3 regions of the Streptomyces sp. NPDC093149 genome follow, and region 1 is predicted to be linked to each of the others. Evidence: riboswitches for the same ligand, from Rfam matches in the RefSeq annotation. Region 1 holds a riboswitch; each other region holds the start of a gene.
The links. A riboswitch is a leader RNA that binds a small molecule or an ion and turns the genes downstream of it on or off. The one in region 1 is predicted to bind cobalamin.

Region 1 (3,266 bases):
GGCAGTGCCCGCGGTGAAAGTGGGCTGGGCGACCCACTGCGGGACACCCGGGGTGACCGGGACCGGCGGGGCGGCCGTGAAGCCGCCGCCGGCGACCGCGCGAAGCGCGTCGATCGAGGAGTAGCTTGACGGCGCGGTGTCGGACGGCTGGTACTTAAAACCACCCCCCGGGTTGTACTGGTTGGCGATCAGGAAATCGATCGGAGTCTTGCCGTTGGCGGTGAGGAAGTCGCCGGTCTGCGGGTTGATTCCGCAGGCGTTCAGTCCTGCCACGCTCCAGCCGTTGGAGCTGGTGTTGACCCCGTAGAGGGAGTTGAACGCGCCGGTGGTGGCGGCCAGTTTACCTTTGAGGAAGTTCTTGGCCCTGACGACACCCGCGTCGGTGGTGGGAACGCCCGAGGCGCAGAGCGCGGCCATCGCGGCGCCGGTCATGTCGACGTCGCTCGCGGAGTTGAGCGCGGTGGGATCGCCCTCGGCCTTGCTGTAGGTCCAGCCGCCGTCGACGTGCTGGTTGGCCCGGATACGGGTGACCATCGAGTCGGTCAGCGCTTGCGGGACGCGGGCGCCGCCGGCCTGCGTCTTGGCGCCGCCGAGCGCGAGTGCCGCGAAAACGGTGCCGTTGAAGTTTCCGGACGGGCCGAAGTAACCGGGCTCGGTGGTCTGCCAGTAGGAGTAGATGTCGGCGACGAGGTTGCGGGAGGCCGAGACGCGGGCCGGGTCGATGCCGGCGGCGTACGCGTTCAGTGTGCCCCGCTCGTAGTCGGTGACCACCGGGGAGGCGGAGGGCCAGCCTGATGTGGACAGCAGATTGCGGTAGACGGTGCGGGCGTTCTTCGTGGTGTCGCCGCCCGGGGCGACATCGACGACGGCGGTGCCGGACGCCGCGAAGGCGCTGAACGCCCACTCGTTGGACAGACCAGAACCCGCGTACGAACCGTCCGCCGCCTGGAGTGACTTGAGATAGCTGACGCCGTTGGTCCTGGACGTGGCTATCTGGGCGGGGCTGGAGGTCGCGAAAGCGGGCAGCGTGGTGAGGGCGAGGGCGCTGAACGCCGCGGGCAGGGCGAGTGCGAGGCGGCGGGACGTACGAAAACGGGGCATGGCCTGCTCCTGGGATCGGCGGACGCCGGCCTCCAGTGCATGGCCGGACTTCTCCGTGCAGGGACACGGCCGGGCATGGTCGAAAGCCGCCGTCCGAATCGCGTGGTACGGCTTCTTGTACTGCTCGCCGCATGGGCATTCGGGCTCGGACACGGCCCCCGCCGTCCCATACCGCTGCGCGTCAGCTCCGGATTCACACCGGATTCCCCCATGTGGCAGCCCAGGACGCTACCCGAGCAGTCAGGGCTCCGCCAGCCGTTCGGACGAGGGCGGTTCCCGGATGTCCGGGAACCGCCCGGTGAGACGCACACCACCTTGACGGTCCGGACGGATCCGTGTTGCACTCCGGCTGACAAGCACTCAGCAGCAGGGGAAGCCGGTCGAATTCCGGCGCTGACCCGCAACCGTGGACCCGGGCTCGTTCCGGGTGAGCCGGAATGCCTGGAGCTGGGACAGAACACGAGGAACGCCGTCGCGGACTACGGCGTGGTCGTCCGGCCTCCCCATGGCGCAGCAGCCCTGTGGGGGCGAATCGCCACGTACGCAGCCGCCCGGCAGAGACAGGGGGCCGCGGTGGGGACCGAACAGCAGGCGAAACGGCGGATCAGCAGGGCACGGCGGCTACTGTCCCTTCTGACCGCTTCCTTTCTGACGTTCGGTGCGGGAGTGGCGTTCTTCACCGCTTCGCCGGCGAACGCCGACCCCGTCGAGCAGTGCACCGCCACGACCGGCGCCATTGTCGCCGTTGACTTCGGCCCCTTCGGCGGCCCGGTTGTGCGCGGTTGCGACACCACGCCCACGACCGGCTACGAGCTGCTGCACGAGGGCGGGTTCAGCACCACCGGTACCGTCCACGACGGCGACGGATTCATCTGCCGCATTGGCAACGAATCCTTCAACTCCGTTACGCAGTACCCGACTCCGGCCAAGGAGGACTGCTTCCTCACCCCGCAGGCCACCGCCTACTGGTCGTACTGGATCGCCTCCCCCGGGCAGAAGAACTGGACCTACAGCCCGCTCGGCGCCATGTCCCGCACCCCCAAGGACGGCGACGTGGACGCCTGGGTGTTCGGCGGCACCGATGTCGGCGGCACCACCGGCAAGCCCACCTTCTCCCCCGACGACGTACGGGCCGAGGGCGGCCTCCCCGCCACGGACCCGACCGATCCCACAGACCCGACCACCCCTCCGGCCTCGGTCGACGTAGCTGCGGCCACCCGCTGGCTCACCGGGCTGCTGACGGACGGAGAGCGGGTCGTCGACGAGGGCGCCACCGCTGTGGACCACATGCTCACCACCGAGGTCGTCTACGCCCTGGCCGCCGCCGACCCCAAGAGCCGGGTGGCGCAGAAGGCCGCCTCGTTCCTCGCCTTGCCGGCGCAGACGGACGCGTACGCATACCCGGCCGACAAGGACGGGATTCCCGATGCCTCCGCCTCCGCCCGTCTGGCGCTCGTAGCCGAGGCCACCGGCAAGGACCCGCGCGACTTCGGCGGCCACGACCTTCTCGGGGACCTCGTCAAGTACGTCTGCCCGAGGGACGTCGGCGACGGCGAGACGATCCCCGGCTGCCTCACGAAGGGCGACTTCCGCAGCACCGGACAGGCCGACGCCCAGGCCATGGCCGTCATCGCCCTGCTGAACGGCGATGTGGCACCCCCGGCCGACGCCGTGACCCGGCTGACCGGACTCCAGTGCGAGGACGGCGGCTTCACGGGCATCCTCGTCCGTGCCGGCGAGTGGTGCGACAGCGACGCGAGCTCCACCGGGCTGATAGCCCTGGCCCTCAATCGGGCCGGCGGCCACGGCGCGGTGGTCGAGAAGGCGCGGGCCTACCTCAAGAAGTCCCAGCTTCCGACCGGCGCCTGGCCCTCCGCCTCGTATCTGACGACCGGCAGCGCCGGCCCCACCGGCTGGGCGGCACAGGCCCTGCGCTCCCTGGGCAACGCGGACCGCGCCGACGCAGGTGTCTCCTGGCTCTCCAAGCAGCAACTGCCCGCGGGCGGCTTCGGCTTCGAGGAGGGCGAGACCGACCCTCGGTTGTTCGCCACCACCCCGGTGGTCGTCGCGGGCGCCAAGAGCGACCTGGTCGCACTCACCGCCAAGAAGGCAGACCCACCGACCACGCCCACCCCGGACCCGACGACCGCTCCTCCGGCCGGTGA
Region 2 (3,266 bases), on a different contig from region 1:
GCGCCCGGGGACACCGTCGCCGAAGGCGTCGCGTGCCCGTCGCCCGAGACCTGTTCGCCGCAGCCCGAGCCCGGATAGCCGGAGATGGCACAGAGCAGCGCGTCGCCGCTGTAACGCAAGGGTTTGGCCACCGAGGCGAGCGCCTCGGCGGTGCTCGCGTCCGGGGCGACCCGCGCGCACGCGGTACGCGGCGCGGGCGGCGTCTCGCCGGCCGGGGCGTCCGCCGCCGTGCCCGGGTCGATGACCAGCGCGACCCGCTTGGTGCCGCCCTGGGCCGGGGTGTCCGCGCAGATCTTCGCGAAGTCGGGGGAGCGGCGCGGCTTCGCCGAGTCCTGGGAGTCCTCGCTGACCGAGAACCGGAAGCCCTGCACCGTGCCGTCGTCCGGCCGGACCAGGGACGGGCCCTGGGTGGCGTACGTCCAGCCGGTGCCGGAACCCTCCCAGAACGACCAGTACCGGTACCCGGCCGCCTGGGCCGTCCCCGCGCCGAGCACGGCCAGGACGGCAGCCAGGGCCACCAGCAGCGCGGTGGCCCTTCCCGCCCGCCTCACAGCTGCCGGTTCTTGCGCCGGCCGCTGATCAGGAAGGCCGCGGCAGCGGCGACGACGAGACCGATGCCGATGAACCACCACACGCCACCGATCACGTCGTCGCCGCTGTGCACCTGGTCCTTCTCCGTGGCCTCGTACCCGGTGTCGGCGGACGGGTCGGGCGTCGTGACGGCTGCGGGCGCGGGACCGGTCGCGTTCAGCCGGTCGACCAGGTTGACGCCGTTGAAGTCGCGGGCGTCGGAGCCGGTCGCGTGCGCGGCCAGGACCAGCTGGGCGTAGGCGGCGGGACCGTTCTGCTCGGCCCAGGGGCCGGCGTTCTTCTTCAGCCAGGCCACGGCCTTGGCGGCCTTGTCCTGGTGGCCCGCGGCGGACAGGGCGACGACCGCGTCCGCGGTGTTGCCGAAGTCGGGCTGCGGGGTGGTGTCGGTGGCGCCGGGCATCGGGGCCAGGTCGAGGTGGCCGCTCGTGGCGAGGGCGTTCGCGAGGTAGTGGGCGCCGTTCTGGGCGGCCTGCTCGGGCGTGAGACCGGACCCCGGGTGGCAGCTGGTCCCCTTGGCTGCGGCGTTGTTCCCGACGGCCAGGGCCTTGCCCATCGTGCCGAGCACGGCGGCGGCGGTGGCGTCCGCGTTGGCGGCGAGCTTGCCGGCCTTGTCGGGCTGGTAGGCGAAGGCGCCGCCGTCCTTGCCGCCGCACGGGATCGCGAGCGCGAGCAGCGGGGAGTAGGGGGTCTTGCCGTTCGGGGTGGTGATGTCCGCGAGCCGCTGGCCCTGCCGGGCGAGGGCGCCGATCACCAGCGAGGTGGAGTTGGCGTCGCTGGGCGCGCCGGCGGTGTAGCCCCAGCCGCCGTCCTCGTTCTGTACGGACTTCAGCCAGCGGACCGAGTTGTTCACGGTGTCCCGGTGCCCGCCCACCTCGACGAACGCCTGCACGGCGACCGCGGTGGCATTGGTGTCCAGCACCGTCTTCCCGGTGCAGGGCCGGGACACGTCGGGCCGGTACGCGGCGTAGGCGCCGTTCTCGCACTGCTGGGCGATCAGCCAGTCCACCGACTCCGTGGCGGGCGTGACGCCCTCCAGCCGCTGGGCGAGGAAGGCCAGCGACTGCCGCCAGACACCGTCGTAGGTCGGGTCCTTCGTGCCGTACAGCCCGGACGGCAGGGCGATGGACGGCGAAGGGGTGGGGGACGGCGCCGCCACCGCGACCGGGGCAGCGGCCGCACAGAGCACGGTGGCGATGGCGGCGAGCGTTGCCGCGCTGCGGCGTACGGTCATGGCGGGCGGGGCCTCTCCTGCGGGGAACCGGGCACAGGCACGCTCAGGCACCAGGCTCCGGCTCCGTATACCTCGACGGTGCCGACCACCGGGGTTCCGGAGGTCGCGAGCCGGTCACGACCGCGGACAGGGCATTCCGGCTCACCGTCTGCGACGACGGTTCACGGCTGCGTGGTCAGCGCCGGATTCGCACCGGCTTCCCCCTGAACGGGCATGATGACGACCCGCACACTCTACCGGGCGGGGTCGGACGGGTTCCGGGGCCGTCCGGGGGCTCGTCCCCCACGGGACGGGCGCGGCCCCGGGGGCCCGACGGGCGACGTCGCACCGCGCTCGCCGGAAGTCCGGCCCGTGCCGGTGCCCGGGTGGCCGGGAGAGGGCGAAACGAGCCCCCTGCCCGACGGCCCGCCGCGCCCTTCACACCGCGATGTACGTCACCGGCTCGCTCCCCGCCACCGCCTGTGCGCGCCCCAGCCTGACCAGACGCCGCAGATGCGCCTCGGCCTCCGAGACGGCGATGTTCCGCGAACCGTGCGAGATCTGCTCCCACGGCCGGTTCCACTCCATCCGCTCGGCCAGCTCCCACGGCGTGAGCGGGGTGGCCAGCAGCTTGAGCAGTCCGGTCAGCCGTTCCTCGTGATGGTCCAGGAGTTCCCGTACGCGCCCCGCGGCGTCCGTGAACGCGTACTGGTGGGCGGGCAGCACCTCCGCCACGCCGAGCCGGCCGATGTGCTCCAGCGAGCCGAGGTAGTCACCGATGGGGTCTCCCCCGGCGGACGGGGCGGTGCCCGGCGCGGCGTCCGGGTCCTCGTACAGCCCGATGTGCGGGCTGATCCCCGGCAGCAGATGATCCCCGGAGAACAGCCGCCCCCGGCCCGGCAGATTCCGCGGATGCTCCTCCTCCAGATGCAGACAGACATGACCGGGCGTGTGCCCCGGAGTCCAGATCGCCCGCAGTCGGCGGCCCGCCAGGCCGAGGAGCTCACCCGGAACGATCTCCCGGTCCGGGAGCGCGGACCGCAGCCCCGGCAGCGTGCGCATCCGGCCGCCCTCGACCGCGGCCCGCAGCGGCGCGAGATGCTCCTGGGGCGCACCGACCGCCGTGAGCTTCGTCAAGAGGTACGACAGCCAGGTGCTGGGCCGGGCCTCACGGGTGCGGCGCACGATCGCGGCGTCCGCCGCGTGCATGGCGATCCAGGCCCCGGACGCCTCGCGCACCTGGCCGGAGAGGCCGTGGTGGTCGGGGTGGTGATGGGTGATGACCACACCGTGGATGTCGCCGATGCCCGTACCGATGGCGTCGAGCCCCGCGGTGAGGGTGTCCCACGCCTCCGGATCGTCCCAGCCCGTGTCGATCAGGACCGGCCCGCGATCGGTGTCGAGGACATGGACGAGGGTGTGGCCGAGCGGATTGTCAGGGATGGGGACCTTGATGCTGTGCACG
Region 3 (3,266 bases), on a different contig from region 1:
CGCCGTACCGTCTCCCGTCGCGACGGTGTCGGCCCTCGGCACGAGAAGCCGTTCCGTCAGGTGGCCGAAGACGAGACCGAAGGTCACCCAGAGGGTGGCCTGTACCGCGAGGGTGGCCAGCCGGAACTCCCAGAGCAGGGTGGCCGGGAAATCCCTTCCGACCTCGTTGAACGAGGGCAGGAACGCGTAGGCGACCCCGATCACGACCGCATAGGCGGCCGATGCGATGACCGTCGCGTTCCAGTTGCCCAGGCGGTGAGCCAGCCGCTTGCCGAGGATGACGGCGGCGACCGCCAGCAGCACGCTGAGGGCGACCATCAGGAAGAACAGGGCCGTGCGGCGGCCGATGGTGTCGGGGTTGCCGACGGCCGGCGGGTTGGCCGGGTACTTCAGGAACGGCACGACGTACACCGCCAGCAGGGCGGCACCCGCGATCAGGGCGGCCGTGGCCCGTGGGCCGAATCGGCCGATCCGGCCGAGGGCGTAGCAGAAGACGAGGGCGGCGATCCCGCCGATCGCCACACCGAAGACGAGTACACCGGTGGCAAGACCCGCGGTGGACTGCACGGTGCGGCTGACGAGTTCCTCACCGCCGCCGTGGTCATGGCCGTGCGACTCCTCGAGGGCGATGGCCGCGTCCACCCGGGACTCGCCGAGCAAGTAGGCGACGACCAGTGCGAGCGCGCCCGCGGCGAGGCCGGCCAGCATGCCGCGGACGAGCAGGGCTCTGACAGATATGGAGTTCATGAGGTCTTCCCCTGGATCGGACGGCGCGTCAGTGGCAGGGGAAACCGAGGAGGTGGCGACCGTCGTGGACCCACTCGTGGACGCCCTCGCCGGAGATGACCGCGGTGGCGCCCTGTTCCGCGCCGACGAAGTACAGCAGTACGAGCATGAGGATGCCGAAGAAGACCGCCCAAGGGGCAATGGACTTCAGGGAGATGGGGGTGATCGCCGGTACGGCGGTGGCGGGGACAGCACTCTGTGCCATGGCAGAACCTCCTGAGGGAACACGCGTCCCGATCGTGGTGCCTGGGACGAAGGTGGCGGGTCTGACTTCCCGTACGGATACGGGTACACAGTGGCGCGACCGTGCCGGATTCTCACCGGACTTCCGTCACACCTTCGTCATGTTCGTCGGACGATACCCCCTGGGAGCGAACAGGGCCACGGTGCCGTCGGCGGGACCGCAACGCCCGCGTGCCAAGGTGGGAGCACGCGAGAGGCCACAGTTCAGGGAGTTGACCGGGCCATGACGGTACAGCTGATGTTGATCTCACCGGCGCTCAACTCCGCGCTGCGCGAGGCCCGCATCGACGACGATGCCCCGCTGGACGCGGCGGGGGCCCGGCGGGCACGTGCCGCCGCCGCGGCGGTGCCACCGGCCGACCGGTATCTGCGCGGGCCGTCCGAACGGTGTGCCGGGACCGCCGACGCGCTGGGGTTGCGCGCCGGACCCGAACCCGCGCTCCGTGGCTGGGACATGGGCCGCTGGAGCGGACGGGGACTGGCCGAGGTGAGCGGCAGCGAGCCGGAAGCGGTGTCGCGTTGGATGACCGATCCGTCGGCGGCTCCGCACGGCGGCGAATCGTTGCTGGAGTTCTGCGCCAGGATCGGCGGCCTGCTGGCGGCACTTGAGCCCGGGGACGGCGAGGAGGGCGGCCCCGTACTGGCGGTCGTCGAGCCCGCCGTGGTGCGGGCGATGGTCGTACGGGCGCTCGCTCTGCCGGCGGAGGCGTTCTGGCGGCTGGATGTCGCCCCGCTCACCTTGACCGGGCTCAGCGGCCGCTCGGGACGGTGGAACCTGCGCTGCGGTCGGCCGCTGTCCCCCGCTCCGCAAAGCCGGCTTCCTCGGTCCGCCACCACGCGCCCGGACAACTGAGGTGCCGGGGGCCGCGGTCAGTGCATCGTCCGATGGCACAGCCGGTTCGCCTTGTCCGCCGGACAGACGCGTCGCGAGAGGGAACCCGGTGGGAATCCGGGACTGCCCCGCAGCGATGAGTGGGAACGACCGCCGTCATGTCCGAGAAAGGCCGCTCCCGGCGTGTGCGACATCCACACCCGCGGGTGCCGAGCACGGCCGAGGCGGTCGCTCCGCTCCGTAAGGGACTCGAAGCGATTCCGCGGCCGAACGGCTATGGGTCAATCCCGGCTGCGGCCTGAAGACGCGGGGCCGGCCCGAAGTGCGCGCCTCGCTGGAGAACCTGGTCTCGGCGGCCGTCGAGGTACGGGCGACGGTGGCCGAAACCGCCCACTGATCCGCCGCGCGGCCCGGGACGGGCGCCCGTCCCGGGCCGCGCACCGTACGCCTCCGTGCAAGAAGTGTGGTCCGTACCAAAGCCTTGACAGGCTCTTGGTTCACTTCTTAAATCGCATACGAACGAAGCCTTCTCCCCCGTTCCCCACACCGAGGGTTGTCATAGACATGACACTCTCGCGAACCGCACGGGAAGGACCCCCCATGAAGTCCCCCCACCTCACCCGACGCCTGCTGGTGTCCGCCCTCTCCGCACTCGCCCTCGTCTCGGCCTCCTCCGGCCCCGCGGCCGGGGCATCCGTCCCCGGACCGCGGGCCGCCACCGCGGCCGGGTCGTTCACCGACGACTTCGACGGCCCCGCGGGTTCCGCCGTCGACGGTGCGAAGTGGCAGATCGAGACCGGCGACAACGTCAACAACCATGAACGGCAGTACTACACGGCCGGGAACGACAACGCGGCACTCGACGGCCAGGGCCATCTGGTCATCACCGCACGCCGGGAGAATCCGAAGAACTACCAGTGCTGGTACGGCACGTGTGAATACACCTCGGCACGGCTGAACACATCGGGCCGGTTCACGCAGAAGTACGGGCATGTCGAAGCCCGGATGAAGGTCCCGCGCGGACAGGGCATGTGGCCCGCCTTCTGGATGCTGGGCGACGACATCGGCCAGGTCGGCTGGCCCGCTTCGGGCGAGATCGACGTCATGGAGAACGTCGGCTTCGAACCGTCCACGGTCCATGGGACCCTGCACGGTCCCGGCTACTCCGGCTCCGGCGGGATCGGCGCCGCGTACACCCTGCCCGGCGGGCAGGCGTTCGCCGACGACTTCCACACCTTCGCCGTCGACTGGGCCCCCGGCTCGGTGACCTGGTCGGTGGACGGCAACGTCTACCAGCGGCGCACACCCGCCGATCTCGGCGGCAACACCTGGGTGTTCGACAAGCCCTTCTTCCTGATCCTCAACCTCGCGGTCGGCGGCTACTGGCCGGGCGACCCCGACGGCG

Region 2: another riboswitch for cobalamin. It lies ahead of ACIQCZ_RS10035 (prenyltransferase/squalene oxidase repeat-containing protein); the one in region 1 lies ahead of ACIQCZ_RS32240 (hypothetical protein).
Region 3: another riboswitch for cobalamin. It lies ahead of ACIQCZ_RS34705 (hypothetical protein); the one in region 1 lies ahead of ACIQCZ_RS32240 (hypothetical protein).

What each region holds. Positions count from the first base shown of each region.
Region 1 is NZ_JBIVON010000013.1:169,915-173,180, forward strand. It holds gene ACIQCZ_RS32240 (hypothetical protein) at 1-1,101, opposite strand, end outside; cobalamin riboswitch at 1,214-1,352, opposite strand; cobalamin riboswitch at 1,426-1,565, shown strand; gene ACIQCZ_RS32245 (prenyltransferase/squalene oxidase repeat-containing protein) at 1,675-3,266, shown strand, end outside.
Region 2 is NZ_JBIVON010000002.1:782,573-785,838, forward strand. It holds gene ACIQCZ_RS10030 (SCO2322 family protein) at 1-551, opposite strand, end outside; gene ACIQCZ_RS10035 (prenyltransferase/squalene oxidase repeat-containing protein) at 548-1,822, opposite strand; cobalamin riboswitch at 1,930-2,065, opposite strand; gene ACIQCZ_RS10040 (MBL fold metallo-hydrolase) at 2,240-3,266, opposite strand, start outside.
Region 3 is NZ_JBIVON010000017.1:24,456-27,721, forward strand. It holds gene ACIQCZ_RS34690 (CbtA family protein) at 1-747, opposite strand, end outside; gene ACIQCZ_RS34695 (CbtB-domain containing protein) at 776-991, opposite strand; adenosylcobalamin (AdoCbl) riboswitch at 1,037-1,130, opposite strand; gene ACIQCZ_RS34700 (histidine phosphatase family protein) at 1,253-1,882, shown strand; cobalamin riboswitch at 1,908-2,034, shown strand; partial or broken gene ACIQCZ_RS34705 (hypothetical protein) at 2,024-2,258, shown strand; gene ACIQCZ_RS34710 (family 16 glycosylhydrolase) at 2,462-3,266, shown strand, end outside.